Regions from separate parts of the Paenibacillus sanfengchensis genome, predicted to be linked through region 3. Evidence: predicted binding sites of a transcription regulator. Region 3 holds the regulator's gene; each other region holds the start of a gene.

Region 1 (2,272 bases), 390 kb from region 3:
AACGGAAATAATCTCCGGCAGCGCCTGTACGGTCTGCGCTTTCTCGTGCATCAAAATGACTTCGGTGTCCCGATGAGCCTGCCGTTTGACTTCCTGGATAATTCGATCGGGTTTGCCCGGGTAACTCCAGTCTTTGGAATCCACCGTCCAATCCCACATTTTAAAGCGTTCGGCTGCGATGTCATCGCGGAAGGTCTTCCCTATAAAAGGATGGCTTCCGTATGGAGCGCGAATCAACCAAGGGGTAGCGCCTACGATTTTCTTGATCATAGCTTGCTCCTGCTTATATTCCTTAAGAAATTTAGCGGAGCTTCCGCTCTTGTACAAAGTTTTCTTGTTGTGGGTCATGCTGTGCATGCCGATGTAATTTCCGGCCTGCGCCGCAGTTTTGACGGCCTTTTCGTTCCCCTGCAGTTGATTCCCGATCATAAAAAAAGTGGCATGGATGCCTTTTTGATTTAAAATATTTACAATTTGGTTGGTGTATTTGCTGGGGCCGTCATCAAACGTTAAATAAACTACTTTTTGGGCCGCAGTCTCCTTGGTCTGGACGGCTTGCTTCTGCTGGTTGGGGGCCGGATTGCTGTTTTGGGACGGCGTTCCCGGCTCTGTCGTATTCGCGTCGTCCGCCTTGTCAACTTCCGTTGCGGGAGGCTCAGCGGCCTTCTCCGGAGAATCCATTTCCGTTTGCGTCTTCGCCGCATCCGTTTCATTGGCCTCCAAATACTTGGGAGCCGTCACTGTTACCGATCCGGACGTCTTGGATTTCTGAATGACGGAGCCGGCGGCATAGACGCAGAATGCGAGCGACGTGGACGACAGAATCAACGCTGCTATGATCAATGTTTTCATTTTGCTCTTCGAAGCCTTCCCGTGTTTGGACGATCTGGATTGTCTCGCCGCTTGTTCTTCCATTCTCTCTATGTAGGACATTCTCTCTCACCAAAACCTCTCTTCCGTTGTTATTAATAGAATAATATAAAAAGAGAGGTAGTGTCCTTACAATATGGTTACATCCTGGTTAATCCGTCGTTACAAAGCCACGAAAAAACTTAAATATTTTTAATTCCATGTTTTACTTTAAATTTTCATTGTTTCATGTAAAATGTAGGGAGTAATAAATACATATCCGTATGTTTTGTTACGGATTTCTCAAGTTCCGGCCATCCGGGCGTGCTGATTAAGGTCGTCCTGTTCTGCACAACCTAAGGTATGGAAAATATCACTTATTAGGGAGATGAATCAATGAAAACTCAACTTCGTTCCAGTAGAGTCGTGATTATTGGGACAGGCGCAGTTGGCGCAACTACCGCTTACACCCTTTTGCTTCGCGAAAGAGTTTCGGAACTCGTACTTATTGATGCGAATAAGGATAAGGCGCTTGGTGAAGCCTTGGATATGAATCACGGGCTTCCGTTTACCGGAGGGGTTAAGCTCTGGGCCGGCGATTATAGCGATTGCGCGAATGCCGATGTCATTGTAATTGCCGCGGGCGCTTCCCAGCGTCCGGGGGAAACGCGAATCGATCTCCTGAAAAGGAATGCGGACATTTTTGACACGATCATTCAGAACATCGTCAAATACAACGATCATGGGATCATTTTGGTCGCTACGAACCCGGTCGATATTTTGTCCTATGTGTCCTTAAAAAAGAGCGGATTCCCTTCCAATCGCGTTATCGGCTCCGGCACCCTGCTGGACAGCGCCCGTTTTCGTTACTTGATCGGACAGAATAAAGGAATCAACCCGCGCAGTATTCACGCGCATATCGTAGGCGAGCACGGCGATTCCGAGGTTCCGCTGTGGAGTCTGGCCAATGTGGCCGGCATCGGTCTGGAATTCTCCGAAGAAGATCGGGAAGAGATTTTCAACAGCACCAAAAATGCGGCTTATGAGATCATCAACGCCAAAGGCGCGACTTCTTACGCCATTGCTCTGGCCCTGGATCGGATTATCGTCTCCATTCTGCAAAACGAGGGCTCCGTTCTCAACGTATCTACGCTGCTTAACGATTACAACGGCGTATCCGACGTTTATATCGGTGTACCGAGCATCGTAGATCGCACCGGCGTTCGCCAGGTTCTGGATCTCACGCTGAGCGGCCAAGAGCTCGAAAAATTCCAGGCATCCGCGAACAAATTGAAATCGGAAATCGCCAAGCTGGAACTGTAATACACAAGGCTTGAAAGCAAAATCCCCTGCAAGCAGGAATCAACTGCCCAGGGGATTTTGCTTTACCTCTTCCTGCCAATCCTTATGAAGCCGGTCAATA
Region 2 (2,272 bases), on a different contig from region 3:
GCTTCGCCTATCTGAGCAAGGCGCTGCCGTTCTCGGAAAGGTTCGAAACAGCGCAGCAGAGCGACGGCCTTCGCACGATTCCACTCATGCTGCTGCTCGGCGGCCTGGCGCTCGTCCATTATGTGGCAACGCTGCTGAGCTATGGCGTCTACCTCTACGCCGCCCTTCTATTGGCGGCCAATTGGGTGCTGTGGCAGCGGGGGTTCGCGATCAAGGAGCGCGGTTAGGCGCGGGCATTCCGGAGCGCCGGGCTGCGGGATTCCCGCGAGCGCCTGGGGTAACGCCGGGGCATGCCTTGGCGTAAGCCGGGCTAGTCTGGCCCAAAATGACCGTTATTTTGCGGGCCAACCTTATCATGACTTAAACTACCTACGATCGGAGGATGAGAACGATCCATGAGCCACATGAAAAATACGCAGCAAGCGTTGAGCCGGGAGCGGGAAGGACCGCGAATCGTCCGCGAAAAAAAGACGGTTCAGCATATGATCGCCATTTACTGCAGAAGCCGGCACCGCTTGCGGGTCCAAGAGGCGTATGGAGTGCAGGCGGCGGAAGGCGCGAGCGCGTCTGCGTCCCCGACATCGGCAAGTGATCCAACGGTCCCTTCAACCCGGTTATGCCGGGAATGCGAGGACTTGCTGACTTACGCTCTCAAACGTTTGACGTACTGCCGCTTCGGCGAAAACAAAACGACTTGTGCCGCCTGCCCGGTTCACTGCTATGCGCCGGAGCCCCGGGAGGACATCAAGAAGGTAATGCGCTTTGCCGGCCCCCGGATGCTGTGGACCCACCCCGTGCTGACCGTCCGGCATTTACTGGATGGAAGGTCCCGCGTTTAGCGGGTCTTTTTTTTACCCTCTTTTGCCCGGACACATATTTTTCACACATCGACAGCCATGCAAAAATTAGCGTCCTATCAAGGTTTTTTGCAATTTGTTCACCATTGTGACATCTGTCATGTGATTCTTGTCACAAAATTATTACTTTTTTCCCGTGTATCCTCACAATTCCGTGATAGAATTCACATTAGTTAAGAATTATTAGAAAGTAGGGAAGAAAAATGTTGGATCCGTTAATGCTTGCACGACTTCAATTTGCGGCGACCACTATTTTTCACTTTTTCTTCGTGCCTCTGTCTATCGGGCTCGTTCTGCTCGTGGCGATTATGGAGACGATGTACGTCGTCAAAGGCAAAGAGGAATACAAGAAGATGGCAAAGTTTTGGGGGAAGCTGTTCCTGATTAACTTTGCCGTCGGCGTGGTCACGGGGATTATTCAGGAATTCCAGTTCGGTATGAACTGGTCGGACTATTCGCGGTTCGTAGGCGATGTGTTCGGAGCTCCTCTGGCGGTGGAAGCCCTGTTCGCGTTCTTCATGGAGTCTACCTTTATCGGTCTTTGGATTTTCGGCTGGGACCGCCTGTCGAAGAAGGTTCATTTGCTTAGTATCTGGCTGGTAGCCCTCGGGACGACGGTATCCGCGTTCTGGATTTTGGCCGCCAACTCTTTTATGCAAAGACCGGTCGGTTTTGAAATCAACAATGGCCGGGCCGAGATGAACGACTTCTTCGCCTTGATCACTAACGGCCAACTGTGGGTCGAGTTCCCTCATACGGTATTGGGGGCCTTCGCCACCGGCGCATTCATGATCACGGGGATCAGCGCTTATAAACTGCTGCGCAAGCAGGATGTTCAATTTTTCAAAAAATCGTTTACCATCGCCGTGATCGTCGGCTTGATCGCTTCCTTTGGCACGGCTATGTTCGGCCATCAGCAGGCGCAATACCTGGTGAAGACCCAGCCGATGAAGATGGCGGCGTCCGAAGGACTTTGGGGCAAGAGCGGGGATCCCGCGCCTTGGACCGTATACGCCCACATTGATCCGGGGAGCGGGAGCAATACGTTTGAAGTTAAAATTCCTTACCTGCTCAGCTTCCTGTCCTACAGTAAGTTCTCCGGTGAAGTGAAAGGGATGCACGAGCTGCAGGCGGAATACGAGCAGACCTATGGTCCCGGCGATTATATTCCTCCGGTAAGAACGACGTTCTGGAGCTTCCGGATTATGATCGCGGCCGGTTGCTTGATGATTCTTCTCGGTATGTACGGGGCATTTCTGGCTTGGCGGAAAAAGCTGGAACAGCCGAACAAATGGTTTTACCGCTTTATGCTGTGGGGTATCTCGCTTCCGTTTATCGCGAATACTTCGGGCTGGATCATGACGGAAATCGGGCGTCAGCCTTGGACGGTGTTCGGTCTGATGCAGACGAAAGAC
Region 3 (2,272 bases):
TCGACAAGTCCTTCCAGTACATGATCGATCAATTGGGGCTGACCGAAGCGGCGGAGCAGGAGCGGCTCAACACCTCTATGCTTCCGTCCCCGTTTAATTACCGGGAACAGGCCTTACTTGTCATTCCGCGGGATTTCCCGAGCGTGAAAGGCAGTGTCGGAGACGACCATTTTGTCTCTACGCTCGTTCGGTCCTTGGCCGATACGGCGATCGCCACCCACGGGAGAATGCTGGTCCTGTTCACGTCATACCGGATGCTGCGGCAGGTGTATGATCCGCTGAAGGAGCTGCTTGCCGGACAGGGGATCACCGTAATCGGGCAGGGGATGGACAGCGGAAGCCGAACGAAGCTGACCCGCCGGTTTCAAGGACAGCAAGCCTCAGTTCTGCTTGGCACGAGCAGTTTCTGGGAAGGCGTTGACATTCCCGGCGAGGCCTTGACGAGCCTGGCAATCGTTCGCCTGCCGTTCCAGCCTCCGAACCATCCGCTGGTGGAGGCGAAAAGCGAGAGGCTGCAGCAAGAGAAGAAGAACCCGTTCATGAAACTGTCCGTTCCCCAAGCCGTTATCCGCTTTAAACAGGGTTTCGGCAGACTGGTCCGGTCCTCGCAGGACCGCGGGATCGTGGTGGTTTATGATACTCGGATCTTGGAATCCTATTACGGTAAATACTTCTTGTATTCTTTGCCCGGACCGAAAATGGAGCATATGCCGTTGGAGCAGATGGTGCCTCGAATTTCGGAATGGTTAAACGCCGGGGAATCGTAAGTGTTCCTCAAATCGTGTAAGTAGGGGGAAATTTGATGAAATCGGAAAAAATTTCGGATGCAGTGGTTCGCCGCCTGCCGGTGTACCTGCGCTTTCTCAATGAACTCAGCCGCCGGGAGGTGCCTACGGTCTCTTCGCAGGAACTTGGGCAGAAGCTGGATTTGAATCCGGCGCAAATCCGTAAAGACCTGGCTTACTTCGGAGATTTCGGGCGCAAGGGAATCGGCTACGACGTAACGTATCTGATCGAGAAAATTCGCCAAATTCTGAACCTGGATCAGCAAATTAATGTAGCTTTGATCGGGGCCGGTAATCTTGGCCACGCGTTGTCCAATTATAACGCGTATGTGAAAGATAATATGAAAATTGTAGCGGTCTTTGACGCATCCCCCCACAAAATCGGGACGCAGATCAACCATATTACGATTCAGCCGATCGAGGAGCTGGTGGATACGGTGCGGAGCAGCAACATCCGCATCGGGATCATCACCGTACCCGATGTGGAAGCGCAGCGGGTTGCCGATCAATTGGTGGCTGCGGGAATCGGAGCGATTTTGAATTTTGCGCCAACCATCCTTAAGGTGCCTTCGGAAGTGCGCGTGCATGCGGCGGATTTCACAACCGATTTGATGAGTTTGGCTTATTATCTGGATGGCGGAAAGGAACATACGGAACATGACGCGAAAATGGCTGATTAAAGACGGTACCTTCGCGGTGCCGGATCAGAAAACCCCGATCATCCGGGGCTATATGCTGGTCGAAGGAGACCGGATCACATACGTCGGAACGGAGCGCCCGCAAGGCGTGGAAGGGGCCGAAACGTTTGACGGCAAGGGGCTGTTGTTTCTCCCCGGGTTGATCAATACGCATGGTCATGCGGCGATGTCGCTCTTGCGCGGCTATGGAGACGACATGGTGCTTCAGGAGTGGCTGCAGGAGAAAATGTGGCCGATGGAAGCGAAGTTTACCGGCGAGGATGTATATTGGGGAACGGCCTTGTCCGTGCTGGAGATGCTAAAGGGCGGAACGACCACCTTTTTGGATATGTACGACCATATGGAACAGGTAGCTTCCGTCGTGGATCAATCGGGAATCCGCGCCGTATTGACTCGCGGCGTAATCGGGCTCTGTCCTCCTGAGGTGCAGCAAAGCAAGCTGAACGAAGCGGTGAGCTTTGCGCGCGATTGGCACGGCAAGGCGGACGGACGAATCACCACCATGATTTCGCCGCACTCTCCATATACTTGCCCTCCGGATTACATTGAGAAAATTGTACAGGCGGCACATGAGCTGGATTTGCCGATGCACACGCACATGTCGGAGACGAGAGCCGAGGTGGAGCAAAATGTAGCCGATTACGGCGTCCGCCCGGTTCAGCACCTGCTGAATCTCGGGATGTTCAATCGGCCGACGCTGCTGGCCCACGCCGTCCATCTGACGGACGAGGAGATCGGCGTTTTGGCGGAGCACCGGGTAACGGTATCCCACAACCCGGGGAGCAACCT

Evidence for each region. Region 3 encodes Rex, which represses fermentation and respiration genes when NADH is low (regulators of the CRP and FNR family bind a similar motif). Its sites were predicted from a motif close to TTGTGAAATATTTCACAA; they were not measured.
Region 1: V4U84_RS11735 (L-lactate dehydrogenase) is a predicted target of Rex. The motif match lies at 1,139-1,156, and genes of this name have one in related genera.
Region 2: V4U84_RS04620 (cytochrome ubiquinol oxidase subunit I) is a predicted target of Rex. The motif match lies at 958-975, and genes of this name have one in related genera.

Annotation. Positions count from the first base shown of each region.
Region 1 is NZ_JBAGJC010000004.1:542,976-545,247, reverse strand. It holds gene V4U84_RS11740 (polysaccharide deacetylase family protein) at 1-933, opposite strand, end outside; gene V4U84_RS11735 (L-lactate dehydrogenase) at 1,246-2,172, shown strand; gene V4U84_RS11730 (2-isopropylmalate synthase) at 2,267-2,272, opposite strand, start outside.
Region 2 is NZ_JBAGJC010000002.1:261,811-264,082, reverse strand. It holds gene V4U84_RS04630 (hypothetical protein) at 1-227, shown strand, start outside; gene V4U84_RS04625 (nitrous oxide-stimulated promoter family protein) at 396-839, shown strand; gene V4U84_RS04620 (cytochrome ubiquinol oxidase subunit I) at 1,064-2,272, shown strand, end outside.
Region 3 is NZ_JBAGJC010000004.1:156,630-158,901, forward strand. It holds gene dinG (ATP-dependent DNA helicase DinG) at 1-767, shown strand, start outside; gene V4U84_RS09960 (redox-sensing transcriptional repressor Rex) at 803-1,465, shown strand; gene V4U84_RS09965 (amidohydrolase) at 1,443-2,272, shown strand, end outside.